4 regions of the Pantoea stewartii genome follow, and region 4 is predicted to be linked to each of the others. Evidence: predicted binding sites of a transcription regulator. Region 4 holds the regulator's gene; each other region holds the start of a gene.
What was found. The regulator PurR, encoded in region 4, represses purine synthesis genes. The targets are predictions, from matches to a motif close to CANGCAAACGTTTGCNTG.
Positions count from the first base shown of each region.

Region 1: pyrC (dihydroorotase) is a predicted target of PurR. The motif match lies at 3,564-3,581, and genes of this name have one in related genera.
Region 2: purE (5-(carboxyamino)imidazole ribonucleotide mutase) is a predicted target of PurR. The motif match lies at 2,686-2,703, and genes of this name have one in related genera.
Region 3: G5574_RS20345 (amino acid aminotransferase) is a predicted target of PurR. The motif match lies at 3,466-3,483, and genes of this name have one in related genera.

Region 1 covers NZ_CP049115.1:4,399,018-4,405,164, reverse strand. The annotation lists gene murJ (murein biosynthesis integral membrane protein MurJ) at 1-225, opposite strand, end outside; gene G5574_RS20800 (Gfo/Idh/MocA family protein) at 347-1,267, opposite strand; gene G5574_RS20795 (YceH family protein) at 1,268-1,912, opposite strand; gene rimJ (ribosomal protein S5-alanine N-acetyltransferase) at 1,928-2,518, opposite strand; gene G5574_RS20785 (lipoprotein) at 2,927-3,490, shown strand; gene pyrC (dihydroorotase) at 3,648-4,691, shown strand; gene dinI (DNA damage-inducible protein I) at 4,754-4,999, shown strand; gene G5574_RS20770 (hypothetical protein) at 5,142-5,414, shown strand; gene bssS (biofilm formation regulator BssS) at 5,659-5,913, shown strand; gene solA (N-methyl-L-tryptophan oxidase) at 6,010-6,147, shown strand, end outside.
Region 2 covers NZ_CP049115.1:3,974,126-3,980,272, forward strand. The annotation lists gene ybbP (putative ABC transporter permease subunit YbbP) at 1-989, shown strand, start outside; gene purK (5-(carboxyamino)imidazole ribonucleotide synthase) at 1,033-2,097, opposite strand; gene purE (5-(carboxyamino)imidazole ribonucleotide mutase) at 2,094-2,603, opposite strand; gene lpxH (UDP-2,3-diacylglucosamine diphosphatase) at 2,916-3,632, opposite strand; gene ppiB (peptidylprolyl isomerase B) at 3,632-4,126, opposite strand; gene cysS (cysteine--tRNA ligase) at 4,341-5,726, shown strand; gene G5574_RS18730 (AAA family ATPase) at 5,769-6,147, shown strand, end outside.
Region 3 covers NZ_CP049115.1:4,312,889-4,319,035, reverse strand. The annotation lists gene pncB (nicotinate phosphoribosyltransferase) at 1-369, shown strand, start outside; gene asnS (asparagine--tRNA ligase) at 527-1,927, shown strand; gene ompF (porin OmpF) at 2,228-3,337, shown strand; gene G5574_RS20345 (amino acid aminotransferase) at 3,547-4,737, shown strand; gene G5574_RS20340 (MBL fold metallo-hydrolase) at 4,780-5,409, opposite strand; gene mepK (peptidoglycan L,D-endopeptidase MepK) at 5,446-5,997, opposite strand.
Region 4 covers NZ_CP049115.1:179,827-185,973, forward strand. The annotation lists gene punC (purine nucleoside transporter PunC) at 1-943, opposite strand, end outside; gene punR (DNA-binding transcriptional activator PunR) at 1,052-1,957, shown strand; gene purR (HTH-type transcriptional repressor PurR) at 1,954-2,979, opposite strand; gene cydH (cytochrome bd-I oxidase subunit CydH) at 3,262-3,351, shown strand; gene G5574_RS00825 (hypothetical protein) at 3,338-3,562, opposite strand; gene G5574_RS00830 (C40 family peptidase) at 3,642-4,460, opposite strand; gene G5574_RS00835 (Grx4 family monothiol glutaredoxin) at 4,825-5,160, shown strand; gene rnt (ribonuclease T) at 5,199-5,870, opposite strand; gene gloA (lactoylglutathione lyase) at 5,993-6,147, opposite strand, start outside.

The DNA.
Region 1 (6,147 bases), 330 kb from region 4:
CTGCTTACTTTTATACTCGGCCAGAATAGGAACAAATGCCTGCGAGAAGGCTCCTTCAGCAAAAATACGCCGCAGAAGATTAGGTAGTTTAAACGCAACAAAGAACGCATCGGTCGCCATGCCGGCACCAAACACCCGTGCCACGATGGCATCCCGGGCAAAACCCAGCACGCGGGAAAACAGGGTCATTGAACTGACCGCTGCCAGCGATTTCAACAAATTCATAATTGACGGGGCATCCTGAAAAGAATCGGCAAAATGAGTGACTTAGCACGGGTCCTGTCACACGTCGGGCGATAGTCTACTGCGATCGCGTGAAATGACCAGCACTGAGTGTTACAAGGCGTTATTCCCGTTCCGCGTCACGCCACATGGATTCGACGATACGTTGCGCCAGTAGCGCCTGCTCACCACTCGTTTCCGGCTTTGTCTGATTTTCGATGCAGTGAACAAAATGTTCTGCCACGCCCACAAATCCGCGCTGAGCCAGGTGGCTCTGCCAGGCGGCAGGTGGCGTGATCACTACGCCTGCACCGCACTCTTCCTGCCAGTCGCGCATGTCATGAATATCAATGCATTTGCCATCACAGATGGCGCTGATACGTTCGCGCTGGCTGCCTGCCCGACGATGCATACTGGTGGTTACCTGCAATCCACCCGCATTAAAATGGTGCTCGGCGTAAAGCATCTGTCCCTGTTCATTGGTCGCAATATGGCCCTGACGGGGCAGCGCACGGCCTCCTGCCAGCCACAGAGCCGTATCAACGACATGCAGGTAATCATCTAACAGTGTAAAGCGCAGATCCTGTGGACCCACGCTGTCGCTGCGGTGTTTTTCGATACGCAGCGCAGCGGCGGAGTGCATTTGTGTTTTCAGTTGCTGATAGCAGGGCGCGAAACGCCTGTTAAACGCCACCATTAGCTTTCGTTGTTTCTTTTCGGCCAGCGCGACCAGGGCCTCTGCCTGATTCAGGGTTTCTGCCAGCGGTTTGTCGACACAGACATCCTTGCCAGCCTGGAGCAGTGCTTTGACCACGTCGTAATGGCTGGCCGTACTGCTGTGCACAAATACGGCGTCACAGGCGGCAGCCAGATCGGTCAGTGAAGGGAAGCAGGTGATACGGTAGCGGTCACAGACGATGCGGGCGTTGGCCTGATTCGGCGAAAATGCACCGACTAACTGCCAGTTATTTGCCTGCGATAACACAGGCAACCAGGCCTTTTGCGCAATACCGCCCAACCCAACAACACCAATGCGAATCGTCATTTATTGTTCTCTATCCAGTAATTGCGCCAGTTGTTCCTGAAGATCGGCAACCTGTTGCTCAAGCGCCTCAACCCGATCCCGCAGCGCGGCATCGTCCGCCGTGGCTGGGTGTTGCTCCAGCGCCCCGAGTTCGGCCTCATCAGCAAACATGTGCATAAAACGGCTTTCACGTTTACCCGGCTCCCGCGCCAGGCGCATGACCATGGGCCCCTCAGCGCGCGACATCAACGTGTCCAGCGTCTGTTCAACGTCGCTGACGTCGGCAAACTCATGCAAACGCCCACTCCGGGTCCGCAGTTCACCAGGGGTTTGTGCGCCACGCAGGAACAGCAATGTGAGAACGGCAACTTCTGCGCTACTGAGCTGTAAATTACCGAAGGCGGAATTGCAGAAGCGTTGCTCGTATTTCACCACACGCTGGCCGAACCCGCTGTTGGCGGTCACCAGATGCTTTTTAATCAGGAGATCGAGCTGATCCTGCACGTCGCTTTCGCTCAGCGTCATCACGGGCTCGCGATTAGATTTTTGATTACAGGCGGTAAGCACGCCATTTAATGAAAGAGGATACTGTTCCGGTGTGGTGATTTGCTTTTCCAGCAGGCAACCCAGCACGCGCAACGCATGCGCCGACAAGGTCATCTTCATTGCGAACTCCTCATTTTACCCACGACGATTGGGTGTCCATTCCTTGCTGGTCAGCGCAGTCAGGACATGATCCTGCCACTGACCGTTAATCATCAGGTAGTTTTTAGCATAGCCCTCTTTTTCGAATCCCAGGCGGGCCAGCAGGTCACCACTGCGCTGGTTATGCGGCATGTAGTTTGCCATGATGCGGTGGATATATTGCTGGCGCTGCATATAGCGAATCGCCGACTGCAGCGCTTCAAACATCAGGCCCTGCCCTTGCCACTTCTCGCCAAGCGAATAGCCAAGATAGCAGGCATGAAAGGCACCGCGCAGGACATTGCTAAAATTCGCCACGCCACGCACTTCCGTTTCATTGCTGTCCATTAAAATAAAATAGAACGCCGAGCCCTGTTTATGCATATCAGCGATCAGGCCCAGCCGGGCTTGCCAGCCAGAGGGATAACAGTGGCTGTCATCACGCACCGGTTCCCAGGGTTTAAGGAAGTCACGGTTTTCCGCGTAATAGTCGGCTAAACGCCATGCATCGCGTTCATGAACCAGTCTTACCACCAGCCGCTCGGTCGTGAGTCGCACTCTTGGTGCGGCAGAACGATAGCCAAACATCATCTCTCCTGAAGTCCATGGCGGGAAGGAAATGCCAGTCATTGATAACTTTCACTATAACCGCCGCCAGGTCTGCGGTAAAACGTTACGCATACCACAACAGCCAGGTCGCTGAATTATCGTCCGGCCCACCGTGCAGCGCAGACGCGTCAAAAGACCTGTTCATATCTCCGATCCAGAAAACTGGTTCGGTAACCACATCGGTTTCTTAACCCTGTGCGCTGTCACTGCCCCGCCGCGTAAGAAGCCGTGGGTGCCGCAAGCCTCCCGTTTTAACAGCGGCAGATCGGGACACTTTCTTCCGGAAGGCATTTTCGGCAAATCCATATCATCCCATTCCTGATGACAGACGGTTTGCATTCAGGCAGGCTATGCCACGAGCGAGTTTTTCAGTTAAACGAGGGAAGTATGAAGACGGTTTTTCACGGGCTGGTTGCCCTGTTTTTAGCGGTTTTACTGAGTGGCTGTAATCAGTTAACGCAATACACAATTAGCGAACAGGAAGTCAATCAGGCCCTGCAAAAACATAATAACTTCGAAAAAGACATTGGCGTATCAGGTCTGGTCAATGCCCATATTGTGTTAACTAACCTGAATAGCCAGATTGGTCGGGACGTGCCAGGCAAAGTCACCTTATCGGGCGATGCCAAAATTAATGTCTCCTCACTCTTTGGTCCGCAACAGGCCGATATGCAGCTCAAAATGCGTGCGCAGCCAGTGTTTGATCAGCAGCAAGGAGCCATATATTTGCGCGATATGGAAATCGTCGATGCGCAGGTTCAGCCCGAGAAAATGGCCTCTATTATGAAAACCCTGACGCCTTATCTGAATCAGTCGTTAAAAAGCTACTTTGATCAGCACCCGGCCTACGTGCTGAGCGCCGATCGCAGTAAAGCGGAATCGCTGGCGAAAAAATTCGCGAAAGGGCTGGAAGTGAAGCCTGGTGAACTGGTCATCCCCTTCACCGACTAACCGCCTGACAGGCAGCTTTACCGTCATCTTATCCGCGCCTTCAGGCGCGGATTTTTTTAAAAAAAGAAAAACAGGTGCAAACGGTTGCCTGAGTCCTTATGCTTATAACCCGGCCTAAACACGCCTTTCGTTTATTCTACTTGCCGGAGCCGCATTCATGACCGCACACCCTCAGCAACTTACTATCCGCCGTCCAGATGACTGGCATATCCATCTTCGTGATGATGATATGCTCAACACTGTGCTGCCCTATACCAGCGCAGTCAATGGTCGTGCTATCGTCATGCCCAATCTGGTTCCGCCGGTAGTCAGCGTCGCGGCGGGCGAAGCTTATCGCAATCGCATTCTGGCTGCCTTACCTGACGGGCACGCTTTTACCCCCCTGATGACCTGCTACCTGACCGACTCGTTAGAGGCCGATGAGCTGGCCCGCGGTTTTCAGTCGGGATTGTTCACGGCCGCCAAACTGTATCCCGCTCATGCCACGACCAATTCAAGCCATGGTGTCACCAATATTGCTTCGATTGCCTCAGTGCTGGAGCGGATGCAAACGCTGGGAATGCCGCTGCTGGTGCACGGTGAAGTGACGGACTCGCACATCGATATTTTTGACCGCGAAGCCCGCTTTATTGAAACGGTGATGGAACCGCTACGCAAACAGTTCCCCGCGCTGAAAGTGGTGATGGAACACATCACGACCAAAGATGCAGCTGACTATGTGGAAAGCGCCAATGAAAACCTGGCGGCAACGATTACGCCGCAGCATCTGATGTTCAACCGCAACCATATGCTGGTCGGGGGTATCCGCCCTCACCTGTACTGTCTGCCGATCCTGAAACGCAATACGCATCAGCAGGCGCTGCGCAGGATTGTCGCCTCCGGTCATCCCCGTTTCTTTCTGGGTACCGACACCGCGCCTCATTTGCGCCATCTGAAAGAGAGCAGCTGCGGCTGTGCGGGTGTGTTCAACGCCCCTACCTCCCTGCCCGCGTACGCCACCGTATTTGAAGAGCTCAATGCCCTGCAGCATTTTGAGGCATTTTGTTCTGAAAATGGTCCGCGTTTCTATGGCCTGCCGCTGAACGAAGGCACCCTTACGCTGGTGCGTGAGCCATGGACGGTAGAAGAAAGCATTGCAATGGGCTCTCATACGCTGGTGCCTTTCCTGGCCGGGGAAACCCTCAACTGGCGTATAAAATAATTTCGCTTGCCTCCGCTATATTTATACTGTAATTATATACAGTATCTTATACGGAGGCTTTTATGCGTGTTGAAATTACCGTTGCCAAAACCCAACCTCTTCCCGCTGGTGCGATGGAAGCCCTGAGCCAGGAGCTGTCGCGCCGGATCGATGAACAATTTCCGCAATTCACCAATCAGGTCAAAGTGCGTTACGCCACGGCGAATCAGCTGAGCGTAATGGGCGGTGACAAAGACACGCGTGAACAAATCAGTGAAATCCTGCAGCAAACGTGGGAAAGCGCTGACGACTGGTTCATTACCGATTAACCGCCACTGTGCTGTTTTTACCGGGTTTCGCCACCCGGTTTTTTTATCTTCATTTATGCCTGACTAACCGCTTGCCCATCTGGACTCCGAATGACCAATGCCCTATGCTGGCGCTGATCATGCATAAAAGGAGTTTCATCCCATGACTACAGATAAACCCGAAGAAGCCATGACCTTTGGCGAGCTGCTGACGCTCATCGGTGAACAGCAACGCCGCTTGACGGTGCTGGAAAACGCCTTTTCCAGCCTGATTTTCTGTCTTGATGACCGGGCCAGTCAGTTACTGGTGCATAATCTTTCGCTTGAAGCGCAAAATCAAAACCATGATGAGCAATTGCAGCAGCAGTTTGCGCGCCTTGCAGAGACATTACAAAAACGTAGCGGTTCAGCAGGCGTTGAAACTTCCCCTCTTTAACCCTGTTTAACGACCTTAATAAGCCTTTTTTATTGTTCAATTAGGACAATTGCACCCCGGTATTCAGGTATTATATCTTCTCAGCCTGACTGTTTTAGAGATAATCATTCTGCATTCAGGCTTTCCATGATACGTTTTAATCAGTGAATCGCCATTTTGCTGTTATAATTGTTTCGCAGTGGAGATTAAAAGCCGCATTGAACCTCATCATGCACTTCGTTTAACGAGTAATAAGGAGGTTATAATGGACAGTCGGAAAGATGTAATTCAGACCCATCCTCTGGTGGGCTGGGATATCAGTACTGTTGACAGCTATGATGCGATGATGATCCGTCTGCACTCCCTTTCGTCGCAGGATCAAACTGAAGAAGACGCGGACGTCGGCCCGACCTACTGGCTGACGACAGATGTAGCCAGGCAATTTATCTCTATTCTCGAAGCGGGTATCGCTAAGATTGAATCTGCCGAGCAAGTAGAACGACTACGAAAGAAGCATTAATACTGCTGCATCAGCGAGGCACCCACCCGGGTGCCTTTTTTCATGGACTTTCTGGTATGCTATTGATTATGTAACCCTTTCAGGAGTTCCATTTTCATGATTTACGATCTCATTGTAGTCGGTAGCGGTTCAGTGGGTGCAGCGGCTGGCTATTATGCGACCCAGGCTGGCCTTTCCGTGCTGATGATTGACAGCGCACATCCTCCCCATCATCAGGGTGCTCATCACGGAGAA
Region 2 (6,147 bases), 760 kb from region 4:
TGCTGGATCGCTGGCAGCAGCAGTTGCCCGCAGACAGCCCGAACTTTTTCCTGCTCAACATCACGGCGGAGCAGATTCCGCAGGTGCGTGAGTTTCTGCAGTCGCATCAGGTTAAACCTGAAACCTTTTACCCGATTGCGCGCATGCGCCTGAGTGAGATTAACGGTCAGCCTGCCGATCCCGCACGGGACAACGCGCTGAACCGCGAACTGAATCTGACTGCGCTGGCAACGCTTCCCGATCATAATCCGCTTGTCGCGGGGAGCTGGCCGCCGAAAGCCGGAGAAGTGTCCATGGAGGTGGCGCTGGCCGATCGCCTGGGGGTAAAACCGGGCGACAGTTTGACCTTTGAGGGCGATACGCAGCGGTTCAGCGCCAAAATCACCAGTCTGCGAAAAGTGGACTGGGAAAGCCTGCGCCCCAATTTCTTCTTTATTTTTCCCCCCGGCGCGCTGGACAGCCAGCCGCTGACCTGGCTGACCAGTTTCCGTCTGGACAACCGTGCCGCATTACTGGCGCAGCTTAACCGCACATTTCCCACGCTGAGTCTGCTGGATATCGGCAGTATCCTGCGTCAGATTGGACAGGTTCTGACCCAGGTCAGCCAGGCACTGGAAATCATGGTAGTGCTGGTCACGGCCTGCGGTGTATTGCTGCTCATGGCGCAGATTCAGGTGGGGATGCGCCAGCGCCGACAGGAGCTGGTCGTCTATCGCACGCTGGGCGCGGGCAAACGTCTGCTGCGCACTACGTTGTGGTGTGAATTTGCGCTGATTGGCGTCGTCTCGGGCATTGCGGCGGCGCTCGGTGCTGAGGCCGCACTCTGGGCATTGCAGCGTAAAATCTTTGATTTTCCGTGGCAACCCGACTGGACATTGTGGCTGGCCTTACCGCTGGGCGGCGCGCTCTTACTGTCGCTCTGTGGTGGCTGGCTGGGCGTGCGTTTGTTGAAAGGCAATGCGTTGTTCAGGACGTTTGACGCGACGTAAAACCGACCGGGCGCGATGATACTGCGCCCGGTCGTGAACAGATTTACAGCTTGGCTGCTGCCCAGCGAATACCGCTGGCATACCCGGCAGGTAACAGCGGCAACAAGGCCTGCAAGGCGGCAGCGAGACGGCTCTGGTCGCTGTCGGTCAGGTTGAGGTGACCGACTTTGCGTCCTTCACGCACCGCTTTGTCGTACCAGTGCAAATGCACCAGCGGCTGCTGGAGCCAGTCAGTATTTAACGCTGTGCCAATCAGGTTAACCATCACTGAGGGCGCAATGACCACGGGCTGTGGCAGAGCCAGACCCAGAACAGCGCGCAGGTGAAGTTCAAACTGACTGATTGAGGCCCCGTTCTGAGTCCAGTGCCCGCTGTTGTGAACGCGAGGCGCCAGTTCGTTAATCAGCAATCCCTGCGGCGTGACAAAGCATTCCATGGCCATGACGCCGACGTAGTTCAGCTCGTGCAGGATGGCGCTTAACATCGCCTCAGCCTGCTGTTGCTGCGCGGCATCTGCCTGCGGGAACGCAACGCTGGTACGCAGAATGCCTTCTTCATGCAGATTATGTGTCAGCGGATAAAATACGGTGCTGCCATCATGGCCGCGCGCGCCGACCAGCGACACTTCCCCCGAGAAGTTAATGCCTTGTTCGACAATGCATTCACCATAACAGTCGTCGGGTAACGTATCGGTTTCACCGGCACGTAACCGCCATTGACCACGACCGTCATAACCGCCCGTGCGGCGCTTAACAATAGCCAGTTCGCCCAACGTTTTGAAAACGTGCGGCCATTCACCTTTATCCGCCAGCAGTTGCCAGGGGGCAGTCGCCAGACTGAGCTGATCCAGCAGCTGTTTTTGCGTCAGACGGTCGGCCAGCCGCGGGAAAATATCGCGATTCACAAAGGCCGGGTGGCTCGCGAGTTCGCGCGTCAGTGCCGTCTCGGGCCAGCGTTCGATCTCAGCCGTAATCACGCTCCCGGCGATAGGCAGGGCAGCAGGGTCGGCATCCAGGCCAACCGGATGCACGGCAATGCCCATAGGCTCGCCCGCCTGACGTAACATACGGCCAAGCTGTCCGTTACCCAGTACGCAAACCGGCTTCATGCTTCCTCCCGCGGGTCCGGATTGTCCAGTACCTCATCGGTCTGTGACTGACGCCAGGCGGCCAGACGTGACGCCAGCGCGCTGTCATGAATCGCCAGAATCTGCGCCGCCAGCAGGGCTGCGTTAGCGGCGCCCGCTTTGCCAATGGCCAGCGTGCCGACCGGAATGCCGCGTGGCATTTGCACAATCGAGTAGAGGCTGTCGACGCCGCTCAGCGCGGCGCTCTGTACCGGCACACCGAGTACCGGCAGCAGGGTCTTGGCAGCCAGCATCCCTGGCAAATGCGCCGCGCCACCGGCACCGGCAATAATCACCTGAAAACCGTTGTCCGCTGCGGTTTCCGCAAAGCTAAACAGTTTATCCGGGGTACGGTGCGCTGACACCACTTCCACATGGAAGGGCACGTCCAGGCTGGTAAGGATTTCCGCAGCGAACTGCATGGTGGACCAGTCACTTTTGGAACCCATAACAACTGCGATGCGGGCCGGGGCGGCATTCGACGACATGCGGTCAACTCCTGTGAATAAAAACACACCTGACCAGGCGGACAGGTTTTGAAGGGCACAGAGAATACCATGAGAAAGGCGCAAGGAAAACGGTTGCGTCGGGCGGGTTAGCGTCAGACGATAAGCTTATCGCATCAGGAATGCATACGGCCTGAGTGAGACAACTCAGCTCACCGCAGGGCGGGGAAGGCAGGCGGCAGGGCGTGAACGCGTTTCACTATGCTGGCCTGCCGCCCGTTCGCACAGTCCCCGGGTACCTTGCGCCGCTCGACGGGCCTCAGCGCAGGTGTGCAACGCGATGTCACCGGACGACTAAAAATCGAAGTCGATGAGCTGGATGCCGTTTGCATCCAGTTGGATCATTGATCCCCGGCTGTGCCAGGCACCCAATACCGCGCGCTGTGCGGGGGCTCCGTTCAGCGACACATCATGGATAGCGGGGCGGTGCGTATGACCATGAATCAGTAAAGGCACCTGCTGACGTACCATCGCATCGACCACGGCCTGTTGATTGACATCCATAATCTCCAGCGACTTATGCTGGTTGGCCTGTTTACTGTTGGCGCGCATCCGTGCCGCAATCCGTTTACGAATAAACAGCGGCAGCGTCAGGAACAGACGTTGAATCCAGAGATTATGCACTTTCGCCCGGAACTGCAGATAACCCGCATCGTCGGTGCACAACGTATCGCCATGCATAATCAGAAGTCGGTGACCATAAAGCGTCAGAACCTGCTCCTCGGGCAATAAGGTCATGCCGCTGGCGCGGGCAAAGCGTTTGCCGATCAGAAAATCGCGGTTGCCGTGAATAAAAAAGACCGGCACGGGCAGGGCATGAAGGGCGCTGGCAACCTGTTGATGCAGCGGATTCGGATCGTCATCACCGATCCAGGCTTCGAACAGATCGCCCAGAATATAAAGCGCGTCGCAGTGAGGCGCTTCGCGCTGCAAAAAATGCAGAAAACCGGCGGTAATCGCCGGTTCTTCCTGACACAGATGGAGATCTGCGATAAACAGCGTGCGCGACATTACTCGCTAACGGTCACTTTCTGAATGATGACGTCATCTTTCGGTACGTCCTGATGCATACCGCTGCGACCAGTTGAAACCGCTTTGATTTTCTCTACCACGTCCATCCCTTCAACCACTTCAGCAAATACACAGTAACCCCAGCCCTGCAGGCTTTCGTCACGGAAGTTCAGGAAGTCGTTGTCCGCCACGTTGATGAAGAACTGTGCGGTCGCAGAGTGCGGCGCAGAGGTACGGGCCATGGCCAGCGTGCCTTTGGTGTTTTTCAGACCGTTGTTGGCTTCGTTACGGATCTCTTCTTTGGTGGCTTTCTGCTTCATGCCAGGCTCAAAACCGCCGCCCTGAATCATAAAGCCGTTAATCACACGGTGGAAAATGGTGTTGTCGTAGAAACCTTCACGGCAGTAATCCAGGAAGTTCTTTACGGTTGCGGGCGCTTTGTCATCGAAGGTCTTGATCACGATATCGCCATGGTTAGTCTGGAAAGTTACCATTTTTTTCGTCCTGTAAAGGTTGTCGTCAGTAGCATAGGGTGTGCTTTTAAGCGCACACGCCTTTTTCTCGAACGTTCTTATATCATAATTTCCGATAATACGTCAGCCAGGCAGCGCAGTTGGCTTGCTTTGCGTCGCGTGACAGATAAAAATACGGCACAATGACAGGATACTCAAAACGGTGCGTTACGCACGCCTCACTACGGAAACCCCAATGCTGAAGATTTACAACACCCTGAGTCGACAAAAAGAGGAATTCACCCCTATTCATGCTGGCAAAATCGGCATGTATGTCTGCGGCATCACGGTGTATGACCTCTGTCACATTGGGCACGGGCGCACGTTTGTGGCCTTCGACGTGGTTTCGCGCTATCTGCGCTACGTCGGTTATGACGTCAATTATGTGCGCAACATTACCGACATTGATGACAAAATCATCAAACGAGCCAATGAGAACGGCGAGAGCATCGAAACGCTGACCAACCGAATGATCGGCGAAATGCACAGCGACTTCGATGCGCTGGGGATTTTACCGCCGGATGTGGAGCCGCGTGCCACGCGCCATATTCCTGACATCATTGCGCTGGTGGAAACGCTGATTGCCCGCGGTCACGCCTATGTCGCGGATAACGGCGATGTCATGTTTGATGTCCTGAGCGATGTTGATTATGGCGCACTGTCGCGTCAGGATCTGGAGCAGCTACAGGCAGGTGCGCGTGTAGAGGTTGCCGACGTGAAACGTAACCCGATGGATTTCGTGCTGTGGAAAATGTCCAAAGCGGACGAACCTTCATGGCCATCGCCGTGGGGCAACGGTCGTCCGGGCTGGCACATTGAATGTTCGGCGATGAACTGCAAACAGCTGGGTGCGCACTTTGATATTCACGGTGGCGGTTCTGATCTGATGTTTCCCCATCATGAAAACGAAATCGCCCAGTCGACCTGTGCCCACGATGGTCCGTATGTGAATTACTGGATGCATTCCGGCATGGTGATGATTGACCGTGAAAAGATGTCGAAGTCACTGAACAACTTTTTCACCGTGCGCGATGTGCTACAGCATTATGATGCCGAAACCGTGCGTTACTTTCTGATGTCGGGCCACTATCGCAGCCAGCTAAATTATGGTGAAGATAACCTGAACCAGGCACGCGCCGCGCTGGAACGCCTTTACACCGCGCTGCGTCATACTGACCGCACCGTAGCGGCCAGCGGTGGCGAGGCGTTCGAAGCCCGTTTCCGCGAAGCAATGAACGACGATTTCAACACGCCAGAAGCCTATTCGGTGCTGTTTGATATGGCGCGTGAAGTGAATCGTCTGAAAAGTGAAGACATGACGGCCGCCAGTGCGCTGGCAGCAAAACTGCGTGAAATCGCCAATGTATTGGGGATTCTGCAACAGGAGCCGGAAGTGTTTTTGCAAAGCAGTGCCCAAGGCAATGACGATGAAGTGGCTGAAATTGAACGCTGGGTCAAAGCCCGCGCCGATGCGCGTGCGGCGAAAGACTGGGCGCAGGCGGATGTGGCACGCGATAAGCTCAATGCGCTGGGCGTGATTGTGGAAGACGGCCCGCAGGGTTCCACCTGGCGACGTAAATAAAACGCAACACAGGAGAGGGCGAGCAATCGCCCTTTTTTGTCGATGACGATAAAGCAGATTCACATTCGCGGTTTCCGTTCGGTACGCGATCTCACGCTTCCGCTGCACCCGCTCAACGTGGTGAGCGGTCCCAACGGCTGTGGTAAATCCAATCTTTATAAAGCGGTGCGGCTGCTGCACGAGGCGGCTAACGGACGGCTTGCGCTGGCGCTGGCCGAAGAGGGCGGGGTGCAAAAAGTGATGTGGGCGGGCGGATTGCGCCGTGGCGACCGCCGACATGATCCTAAGCGGCTCATCCTGGCCGTGACGATGGATGATATGGATTACCAGCTGGAAACCGGTTTTCCTGAACCGCTATCAACCAGCCTGTTTAACCTGGATCCGCTGGTTAAAGAAGAACGCATCTGGCTGAGTGGCCAGC
Region 3 (6,147 bases), 420 kb from region 4:
GGTTTACGCCATGATTCGGGCGACCCGGTTGAATGGGGTGAAAAAGCCCTGGCGCATTATCAGCAACTGGGCATAGATCCACAGAGTAAAACCCTGGTGTTCTCCGACAACCTGAATCTGGATAAAGCGCTGGCGCTCTATCGCCACTTTGGTCAGCGTACTCACGTGGTGTTTGGCATTGGCACCCAACTGACCTGCGATATTCCCGGCGTGACGCCACTCAATATTGTCATTAAGCTGGTGCAGTGTAACGGGAAGCCGGTTGCCAAGCTGTCAGACAGTCCGGGCAAAACCATTTGTCAGGATAAAGCCTTCGTCAGAGCCTTGAGAAAAGCCTTTGACCTGCCACTGGTAAAAAAAGCCAGCTAAGCGCTATGTGACTGGGGCGCGCTGCGCCCCGCTTTTCTGGCAATAAATCTGCCCTTCCCCCTGAATTTTGCTTGTTTCCTGTTGACTCGCAAGTAACATAGCAACACCCCAGTCTGGGGAATTCATTCACACACTTCTTCTATATAGAGAGATATTTATGAGCGTAGTGCCTGTAGCGGATGTACTGCACGGTCGCGTCGCGGTTGACAGTGAAGTCACCGTACGTGGTTGGGTACGTACCCGAAGAGATTCAAAAGCCGGTCTGTCCTTTATCGCCGTGTATGACGGCTCCTGCTTTAATCCCGTTCAGGCCGTCGTCAATAATTCTCTGAATAATTACCAGGACGAAGTGCTGCGCCTGACTACCGGCTGCTCCGTCATTGTCACGGGTACCGTTGTGGCATCTCCGGGCCAGGGGCAGGCGTTTGAAATCCAGGCGACAAAGCTGGAGGTGGTAGGCTGGGTGGAAGATCCCGACAGCTATCCTATGGCGGCCAAACGTCACAGCATTGAGTATTTGCGTGAAGTCGCCCACCTGCGTCCACGCACGAACCTGATTGGTGCCGTAGCCCGTGTTCGTCACACGCTGGCGCAGGCGCTGCACCGTTTCTTCCATGAGAACGGCTATTTCTGGGTTTCTACGCCGCTGATTACCGCTTCCGATACCGAAGGTGCGGGTGAAATGTTCCGCGTATCAACGCTGGATCTGGAAAACCTGCCGCGTGACGATCAGGGCAAAGTCGACTTTTCAGAAGACTTCTTTGGTAAGGAAGCTTTCCTGACGGTATCCGGCCAGCTCAACGGCGAAACCTACGCCAGTGCGCTGTCAAAAATTTATACCTTTGGCCCCACCTTCCGGGCCGAAAACTCCAACACCAGCCGTCATCTCGCCGAATTCTGGATGCTGGAGCCAGAAATAGCCTTCGCCTCCCTGGATGATGCGGCCGATCTGGCGGAAGCCATGCTGAAGTATGTGTTTAAAGCCGTCCTGGAAGAACGTGCAGACGACATGGCGTTCTTTGCCGAGCGCGTTGATAACGACGCCATCGCTCGTCTGGAGCGCTTTGTTACCACAGACTTTGCGCAGGTCGACTATACCGATGCCGTCGAGATTCTGATGAACTGCGGCCAGACGTTTGAGAACCCTGTCTCCTGGGGCATTGATTTGTCTTCTGAGCATGAGCGTTACCTGGCGGAGAAACACTTTAAAGCGCCTGTCGTTGTGAAAAACTACCCGAAAGACATCAAAGCGTTCTACATGCGCCTTAACGAAGACGGTAAAACCGTGGCCGCGATGGATGTGTTAGCGCCTGGCATTGGTGAAATTATCGGCGGTTCACAGCGTGAAGAGCGTCTGGATGTACTGGATGCGCGTCTGGAAGAGATGGGGCTCAAAAAAGAGGATTACTGGTGGTATCGTGATCTGCGTCGCTATGGCACCGTTCCCCATTCCGGATTCGGATTAGGTTTCGAACGTTTAATCGCCTATGTCACAGGCGTACAAAATGTAAGAGATGTTATTCCATTCCCACGTACGCCACGTAATGCGAGCTTCTGATTTTCAGCATTTAATATAAGAAATTCATATATATAAAGAGGTCGGCTTCGCCGGCCTTTTTTTATTTTTGTAAATTTTGATATGACTCACAAAGTTCCGTTATTTTTACATTTAGAAATACATTTTTTATCTTTGAAACAAGATTACGACTTTTGTAGCATTTTCGCAGTAGAATTACCCGATGGGGGATGGAAAGATGCGTGCAGACACAGGAGACACCAAACTTCTTTCAAGGTTCATGTAAAGATTTCTTGACGGCAGTGGCAGGTGTCCAAATAACTCCAATGAGGGTAATAAATAATGATGAAGCGCAACATTCTGGCAGTGGTTATCCCTGCTCTGCTCGCCGCTGGCGCAGCCAATGCAGCAGAAGTTTATAACAAAGACGGCAATAAGCTGGACCTGTACGGTAAAGTGGATGCACGTCACCAGTTCTCTGATAACTCAGGTGATGACGGCGATCAGACTTATATTCGCTTCGGCTTCAAAGGCGAAACCAAGATCAATGACCAGATGACTGGTTACGGTCAGTGGGAATACAACATTCAGGGTAATAACTCTGAAGGTTCTGATGCGCAAACTGACAATAAAACCCGTCTGGGCTTTGCTGGCCTCAAGTTCGGCGATGCCGGCTCAATCGACTATGGCCGTAACTACGGTGTGGTTTATGATGCCATCGGCTGGACAGATATGCTGCCAGTATTCGGCGGTGACTCAGGTAACTCAGACAACTTCATGAACGGTCGTAGTGGTGGTCTGCTGACCTACCGCAACAGTAACTTCTTTGGTCTGGTAGATGGCTGGAACTTTGCGCTTCAGTATCAGGGCAAAAATGAGAATTCAAATCGCGCTGATCGTAGAGCAAATGGCGATGGATGGGGTGCATCAACATCTTACACCTCGCCAATCGGCGTAGGCATTGTTGGTGCATATAGCAGCAGCGATCGTACTGACTCGCAGGCTCAGGGTGTTGCAGCCAACGGCAATATTGTTGGCGCTGGCAAACATGCTGAAAGCTGGGCAACCGCTCTGAAATATGATGCTAACAATGTTTATCTGGCAGCGATGTATGGTGAAATGCGTAATGCAGCACCAATTTCAATCGTTACTGGCCCAACAACTACCGCTCCTGCCTTTGCAAACAAAGCTCAAATCATTGAGATGGTTGCACAGTACCAGTTTGACTTCGGTCTGCGTCCTTCACTGGCTTACGTTCAGTCCAAAGGCAAAGACATTGAAGGTATCGGCGATGCGGATATCTACAAATACTTCGATGTGGGCGCAACCTACTACTTCAACAAAAACATGGCCACCTACGTTGATTATAAAATCAACCAGCTGGACAAAAACAACCCACTGGGCATTCCTAACGACGACGTAGTCGGCCTGGGTGTGGTTTACCAGTTCTAAGTTTGTTGATGCAGTACAAAAAACGGAGCTTCGGCTCCGTTTTTTATTGCCTTTATTCAGCGCAGCCGATACGTGGCCCCCTTCTCCCTATAAGTACCGGTAATTCTGCCGACCGGACAATGAATTTTATCGCAAACGGTTGGCATTTCGCCGTGCTGACGTTAACCTGATGCTTCATTTGCTAAAGTTCACGCTACTGGACCCGACTCATGTTTGAATCGATCTCTGCTGCACCTGCCGATCCTATCCTTGGCCTGGCCGATCTGTTTCGTGCCGATGACCGCCCGAATAAAATTAATCTCGGTATTGGCGTTTATAAAGATGAAACCGGGAAAACCCCGGTGCTCACCAGCGTTAAAAAAGCAGAGCAATATCTGCTGGAAAACGAGACCAGCAAAAACTACCTGAGCATTGACGGTCTGCCGGATTTCGCACACTGCACTCAGGAATTGTTATTTGGTAAAGGCAACGCCCTGATTTCGGCGGGCCGCGTACGTTCCGCGCAGACGCCAGGCGGGACAGGTGCACTGCGTGTCGCTGCGGATTTTCTGGCCACGCAGACGTCGGTGAAGCGCGTATGGGTCAGCAACCCGAGCTGGCCGAACCATAAAAACGTGTTTAACGCCGCGGGTCTCGAAGTGTGTGAATACTCGTATTATGATGCGGTCAACCATACGCTGGACTTTGACAGCATGCTGGCCTCGCTGAAAGAGGTTAAAGCCGGTGATGTGGTGCTGTTCCACGGCTGCTGCCATAACCCAACCGGTATCGATCCGACAGCAGAGCAGTGGCAACAGCTGGCTGCGCTTTCCAAAGCCAATGGCTGGTTGCCGCTGTTTGACTTCGCCTATCAGGGCTTTGCCCGTGGGCTGGAAGAAGATGCAGCAGGTCTGCGCCTGTTTGCGGCCAGCCATCAGGAGCTGATTGTGGCCAGTTCCTATTCCAAAAACTTTGGTCTGTATAATGAACGCGTGGGTGCGATTACGCTGGTGGCGAGCGATGCAGCCACGGCCGATACTGCCTTCAGTCAGGTGAAGTACACGATTCGCGCTAACTACTCTAACCCACCGTCACACGGTGCGGCAGTGGTGGCAACCATCCTGGGAAATGACGCGCTCCGTACCATCTGGCAGCAGGAGTTGTCCGATATGCGTCAGCGTATCCAGCGCATGCGTCAGCTGTTTGTGAATACGCTGGCGGAAAAAGGGGCGCAGCAGGATTTCAGCTTTATCATTAAGCAGAACGGTATGTTCTCGTTCAGCGGGCTGACCAAAGATCAGGTCATTCGTCTGCGTGAAGAGTTTGGCGTATATGCGGTGAACTCAGGCCGGGTGAACGTGGCCGGGATGACGCCCGATAATATGTCTGCCCTGTGTGAAGCGATTGTCGCCGTGCTGTAATCCTGTCCTTATGAAAAAAAATGGGCCTGAGTGGCCCATTTTTTATTGCAGAAAAGGATTCGTCAGACGTTCACGACCTAAAGTGGATAGCGGACCGTGACCGGGCAAAAACGTCACATCATCTCCCAGCGGCAACACTTTGTTTTTGATGGCATCAATCAGATGCTGATGGTTACCCTGCGGAAAGTCGGTGCGTCCTACACCACCGTTAAAGATCACATCACCGGAAACCAGTAAACGCCCCTGTCGGTCAAAAAACACGATATGACCTGGCGTATGACCGGGACAGTGCAGAACCTCAAGATTAACCTGACCAACCTGAACAGTGTCCCCCTCTTCCAGCCAGCGATCGGGCGTAAGCGGCGCGCAGTACTCAAGTCCAAACATCTGGCTCTGCGTGGGCAATGCCTCAAGCCAGAACGCATCCTGTTTGTGCGGGCCTACCAGTGGTATGTTCCAGCAGGCCGCCAGTTCCGCCGCGGCCCCGACATGATCAAGATGACCATGCGTCAGCAGGATCTGGCCAGGCGTTAAATCAAGCTGTTTCAGCGTTTGCCTGATTGTATCGGCGTCACCACCCGGATCCACTATCGCAGATTCACGTGTGGTGTCGCACCAGATAACCGAACAGTTCTGCGCGAAGGCGGTAACGGGGATAATGTGATAATTCATAACGCTCCATGGTCGGCACCCGCAGCGTTGCCGACGTTACGACCAGTGCCTGACCGGACCGGTATCAATATGTACAAAGTTGCTGCTGGGGTAATATCCTACACCACCCGCCCGCATTTTTAACGCGGCTTTCCGGACATTCGCCAGACTAATCCCCTCAATATGGAAATCCATCGCCTGACCTTTGGTGTGGTAGCTGTGTTTTGCGACACCAGGACCAGATTCGCGCAGCATATTATTGGTGGCCAGAGTACGGTAGCCCGAGATCAGCTGAACGGGCTTACGCGTTTCCAGCAGCGCCTGGAGGCGGTAGAGCTGATCGAAAAGGTGGGGATCGATACTTTTGATTTTATTGGCGCGGTAGTCACGGAAAAAATGGTTAAGACGCGATAACTCGCTCTTGTCGTAACTTTTACCGTTGAAGAATTCTGTTTTGAGGGTTTCACCCGTGTGAAGGTTATTCAGCGTTAAGACGCGCGGTCGTGACGTAGACAGTGAAGCCATCGCTGACGTCGGCAACAAAGCCAGTCCCGCAGCGGCACTTCCGCAAAACAACAGTTTGCGACGGACAGAATCAATTGTAGACATGAAGCGTTTTACCTGAGAACAGAGCCAATGACACGTGCAAAAAACGCACTGGCGGAACCATAACTTTCTCGCGGTAGCACGTCAACCCATGTCTGGCAAGTTTGGAAGGCGGGGCCTCATCGGAGACACCGCCTTTCTCAGGTCATCTTC
Region 4 (6,147 bases):
GATAAATCGCGCCATTTGCCAGCGCCATGCCGCAGAACGGCACCAGTAACGCCGTGAGTGACGGGCTTCCCGAAAGCGCGACGGCAAACAGCGCCCCGACACTCAGACTATAGACGCCGAGCAGCCACGGCAGCAGCGTTGCGCCAGAAAACCGGTTGAGCAGCGCACGGCAGCCAAACCCGCCGATTAAAAAGGCGATGGTTTGGGGAATATAACTGAGCCCGATATCCGCAGGAGACAGACCAATTTCAGCCAGAATAAACGGCGAACCCGTCAGCCATGCAAAAAAACTGGCCGAGCAGGCGGAATACATCAGTACGTTACCGCTGTAGGCACGTGCGCGCAGCAGCGTCAGAAACCCAGGCTGCGAAGCAGGGGAACGTTGATTTTTTTGCGGCGAAGGCAGGCGCAGCGTGACCAGGATGAGCGCCACAGCAATTCCCGTCAGCACCGCAAAAATGGCGCGCCAGTGAAAATGGCCGATCAGCCAGGCGCCCAGTAACGGCGCCAGGGCGGGAGACAGCGCGACGAGCGGCATAATGGTAGCAAAGACTTTATTGGCCTGTGACTGAGGATAGCGATCAACGACCAGCGCCTGCCAGCTGACGGCCGCCGCGCACACGCCGATAGCCTGTACAAAACGCAGTACCAGCATCAGGATCACATTATCTACCCACAACATACCCGCACAGCCCAGAGCAAACAGGACGAGGCCTGCCAGCAGCACCGGCTTACGCCCCAACCGATCAGATAAGGGGCCCCAGACCAGTTGACCACAGGCAAAACCGGCCAGAAACAGACTCATGCTGGCGCTGATCATCCCGGCTGACGTGCTAAAACTTTGCTGCATAGCGCCGAAGGCGGGCAGGTACATATCGGTTGCCAGAAAGCCCAGCATACTGAGCACGGCAAGATAGGGAATAAAGCCTTTTGAAGCGGACATCGGGTTCTCATCAGTTGCAGAATAAACGCGGGGCAGTGTAAAAGCTGTACTTCACGCTGTGAAACGGTAAAATTTGCCTGTTGCTGTTAAAAATTTTGAAGGCAAATTATGTGGTCTGAATATGCGCTGGAAGTGGTGGATGCGGTCGCACGCGGTGGCAGCTTTAGCGCGGCCGCCCAGGAACTGCACCGTGTGCCTTCTGCCATCAGCTATACCGTTCGCCAGCTGGAAACCTGGCTGGCTGTGCCGCTGTTTGAACGCCAGCACCGGGAGGTGATTCTCACCCCGGCGGGCGAGCATTTTGTGCGGGAAGGGCGCAGCGTTATCAAAAAAATGGATGCCACACGACGTCAGTGTCAACAGCTCGCCAACGGCTGGCGCGGTCAGATTGGTATTGCCGTCGACTGCATCGTCAAACCGCAGCGGACCCGGCAGTTTGTCAGGGATTTTTACCGCCATTTTCCCGACATGGAGTTGCACATCAGCTATGAGGTCTTTAACGGCGTCTGGGATGCGCTGGCAGACGGGCGAGTGGATGTGGCGATAGGTGCGACACAGGCGATTCCGGTGGGGGGGCGTTTCGCCTTTCGCGATATGGGCACCCTGAACTGGCGTTGCGTGGTGGCGCGTCAGCACCCTCTGACGCAGGTTGCTACGCTAGATGATGAGGCGTTGCGCAACTGGCCTTCTCTGGTGCTGGAAGATACGTCGCGCGCGTTACCGCGTCGTATGACCTGGGCGCTGGATAACCAACGCCGGCTGGTGGTCCCGGACTGGCAAACCGGTCTGGACTGTGTGCGCGCCGGTTTGTGTGTCGCGATGATACCGGGCCATTTAGCGCGGCCCTTACTGGACAGCGGCGAGATGGCAGAGCTGAACTTACCGCAGGCGTTTCCGGAAAGTCCCTGCTGCGTCAGCTGGGCGGAAGATCGCGCATCACCGGCGCTGGGGTGGTTACTCCAGTACCTGGGCGATGCGCAAACGCTAAATCAGGAGTGGTTGAGCGAGGATTAACGGCGATAATCGCGATAAGGACCATAGCCCACCGAACGTCGCTCAATAAGCGTCGGGTGGACTTCAATTGTCTGCGACTCTTCCCGCTTACTGGTGATGCGATCTAACAACATCTCCAGCGCTTTCTCACCCAACTGGGCTTTAGGCTGATGCACCGTGGTCAGTGCCGGGGTGAAATAGCGCGCATTGCGCACATTGTCGTAACCGATGACGGAGATATCCTGCGGCACGCGCAGGCCCATTTCGTCGGCCGCGCAGATTGCGCCCATCGCCATGATGTCGCCCCCACAGAATACGGCGCTTGGGCGCTGCTTCTGTGACAGAATCTGCTGCATGGCCTGATAGCCAGATTCGGGTTCAAAGTCACCCTGCACAATCCATTCGGCACGTGGCTGAATACCTGCTTCTTCCAGCGCCTTGAGGAAACCGGCATGGCGACCGCCTCCCGTGTTACGCTCCATCTGGCCGGGAATGGCACCAATATCGCGATGACCACGCTCAATCAAATAACGTCCTGCCAGATAACCGCCCTGGAAAGCATTGTCCAGTACGGTATCGGTAAAGTCGGCACGGGATTCGCCCCAGTCCATCACCACCATCGGAATATTGCGGTTCGCTTCCAGCATTTGCAGCAGATCATCCGGATACTCTGAACACATCACCAGAAGCCCGTCAACGCGCTTTTGCGCCATCATCGACAGATAGGCGCGCTGTTTTTGCAGGTCATTATGTGCGTTGCCCAAAATCAGGGTATAGCCTTTATCGAAGCAGTGATTCTCAATGGCTTCGATAATTTCAGCAAAGTAGGGCGCTTCACTGGACGTGGCGAGCAGGCCCAGCGTTTTGGTGTGATTCACCTTCAGGCTACGCGCGACTGCGCTGGGAGAATAATGCAGTTCCCGAATCGCTTCCCACACCGCTTCGCAGGTATTTTCTGCGACAAAGCGCGTTTTATTGATGACGTGTGAGACGGTCGTGGTGGACACGCCCGCACGCTTCGCCACATCTTTAATTGTTGCCATGTAAATCGAACTCCCGGGCCTATCTAAATTATTGATAAGCATATTGTTAAACGTTTGCGTCAGCGGACGGTTATTTCTGCGAAAAACATCGCTTTTCTGTCCGGTATTGAGTCATCAGGGCAGGAAATAACGTCTGAAAAGGGCGCGGACGCAACCGATATTGCGCGCTGTTGCGCAACAAAGGGGGGATTCTAACAAGGCTGTGCGGATAAAACGAGATTTTTACCCACGCGTATGTGAAAATGCTTTCACCTTACAAACGTCAGGGTTAAAGGAGAGGGGATGAGTACCGATTTAAAACTGTCATTAATGACGACGGCAGCCGCACTGTTAATGATCATCGCGTTTAGCTTCACCGCTATTCTGCACTAGCCGCATTCGTTTGCAGCGACGCTATACTGGCTGACTGGCTGACTGGCTGACTGGCTGACTGGCTGACTGGCTGACTGGCTGACTGGCTGACTGGCTGACTGGCTGGCTGACTGGCTGGCTGACTGGCTGACTGCGCGTCCAGCCTTGCCGGTGATACGTCCTGTCTGTCAGACCGTATCACCGGCAGGTGCGGCATTTTCGCCTGGAACATCCGGCTGCACAATCGGGGTGAGGTGGGCAATAAAAAAGCCGGGAAGTTGCCTTTCCCGGCTTTTTTGTATGAAGGACGTTTAGCGAACGGTCTTTGGCGTCATAACGCGACGCGCACCAATATAATGGCGCTGCCAGTAATCTTCGCTCAACGCACTGATTTGAATATCTTTACCGGTACGCGGTGACTGAATGAATTTACCGTTGCCCAGGTAAACCCCGACATGATCTGCGGTTCCACGCCCGTTGATGCGGAAGAAAACCAGATCGCCTTTTTCAAGGGATTCGCGGTTGACCGGTGCTGCATCCCGCAGATGGTACATTTCGTTAGCGGTACGGGGGATCTTAAACTTCACGACGTCTTTGTAGGCGTACCATACGAGGCCACTGCAATCAAAACCCGTATGGGGCGATTTGCCTCCCCACTGATAACGCTTGCCAAGTTGCCCCATCAGTTTTGCCATCGCCGTTTCACGCGCTTTCTGGTAACGCTGGCGATGCGCTTTACTCATTTTAATGGTGCCGGTTTCGGTATTGTCTGCCGTTAACGCCTTCGCAGCACGTTGATGACCATACCGTTTTTTGCTGGCGGCATTGGCGGCGACTTTTTTGCTCAGCGTCTTGTGCGAGGCAGTCGTTTTAGCGAGCGTTTTGTGCGTGGTGGTGTGAGAGGTCGTTTTGCTGGTTTTCGTGGTCTTACTGACTTTCTGAACAGCGGAGGTGCGACTTTTTTTAGATGAGGCTTTAACCGCGCGTCGTTTGCGCCGATCATCGTCGCGCGCACTTTTTTTCTCTACCTTATGCAAGCTGGCCTTAACCGTCGCATGCGGGGAGGCAGCAGCGATGTTAAAGAAGAGTTGCGCAAAAGCCAGAATAAGAAGCGTAATGATTGAACGCATAGTCCGTTTACTGGTTAAGCTGTCAGATCAAACAGGTCTCTGACAAAGTTAAGAAAAATCTGATCACCGATCAGCGCCGAAGTCATTCTAGTCCAGTTTTTTTTAAAAGAGTAAGTCCTTTTTTTATTAATTGATGGCCTGGATAAAAATCAGGCATAAATCAGGAATTTCAGTCTCTTATAACAGCAAATTCATTGCAAATTATGAATACATTCATAGTCTTTGTCACAGTTTCCTGCGAATGCCTGACCAGCCTACTTAGCAAACATGGCGATTTAACGTCGGACGAGCCAAAATCTCGTTTTCAGTCCTGGCGTGAAGTCGCTACAATAAAGAAACACGAAGTGACGAATTAAGGAAGGCAATAATGAGTACTGTAGAAAAAATTCAGCGCCAGATCGCAGAAAACCCGATCCTGCTGTACATGAAAGGTTCGCCGAAACTGCCAAGCTGCGGTTTCTCTGCGCAGGCGGTCCAGGCGTTGTCTGCCTGTGGTGAGCGCTTTGCTTACGTGGATATTCTGCAGAACCCGGATATTCGCGCAGAGCTGCCAAAATACGCCAACTGGCCCACGTTCCCGCAGTTATGGGTTGATGGCGAACTGGTCGGCGGCTGCGACATTATTGTTGAAATGTTCCAGCGCGGCGAGTTGCAGCCGTTAATCAAAGAAACCGCTGAGAAGTTTAAAGAAGCGGAATAACTGAAAAAGGCCGACCTCGTCGGCCTTTTTTACGCGCGTTACTCGGTTGTTTCTCCACCCGTCGCCGACGCTTCCGTTACAGCTAACGGCCAGCCTCCCAGCCGTTTCCAGCGGTTAACCAGCTCACAAAATAAGGTCGCCGTTTGCTGTGTATCATAGAGCGCGGAGTGCGCCTGACTGCTGTCGAATGCCATTCCTGCGGCTTTGCAGGCTTTCGCCAGCACGGTCTGGCCCAGCACCAGTCCGCTCAGCGCAGCCGTGTCGAAGGTCGCAAAGGGATGAAAGGGATTGCGTTTCAGGCCCGCACGTTCCGCCGCCGCATTCATAAAGTTCAGATCAAACGTGGCGTTGTGAGCGACCATGATGGCGCGGTTGCATCCGGTCTCTTTGATGCCTTTTCGCACCATTTTAAAAATGGCATGCAGGGCCTCATATTCGCTGACTGCGCCGCGCAAAGGATTCGTGGGATCGATGCCCGTAAACGCCAGCGCTTCAGGGTGCAGGAGCGAACCGACAAAGGGTTCCACATGAAAATGCAGCGTCTCGTCGTGATGAAGCCAACCCTCATCATCCATTTTCAGGGTGATGGCAGCGACTTCCAGCAGCGCATCGGTTTGCGCATTAAAGCCCGCCGTTTCAACATCGATCACGACAGGATAAAAACCACGAAAGCGTTGATTGAGTGCGTTGGGGGAAGACGATTCAGGCATCAGGATCTCATTGCAGAAAAAGGGCAGCGCGTAGTATGCCAAAAAAGCGCACTCTCTGCAGCAGATGTGGGCGAGGGAAGTAAGAATCAGCCTGCAGGAGGCAGGCTGATGGGCGGTAACGGTTAGTTACCGAGGCCGTGACCGGCATGTTTGTTTTCGATCAGCTCGATCTTATAACCGTCAGGATCTTCAACGAAGGCGATGATGGTGGAGCCCCCTTTCACCGGGCCCGCTTCACGGGTCACGTTGCCGCCGTCGTTACGAATACGTTCACAGG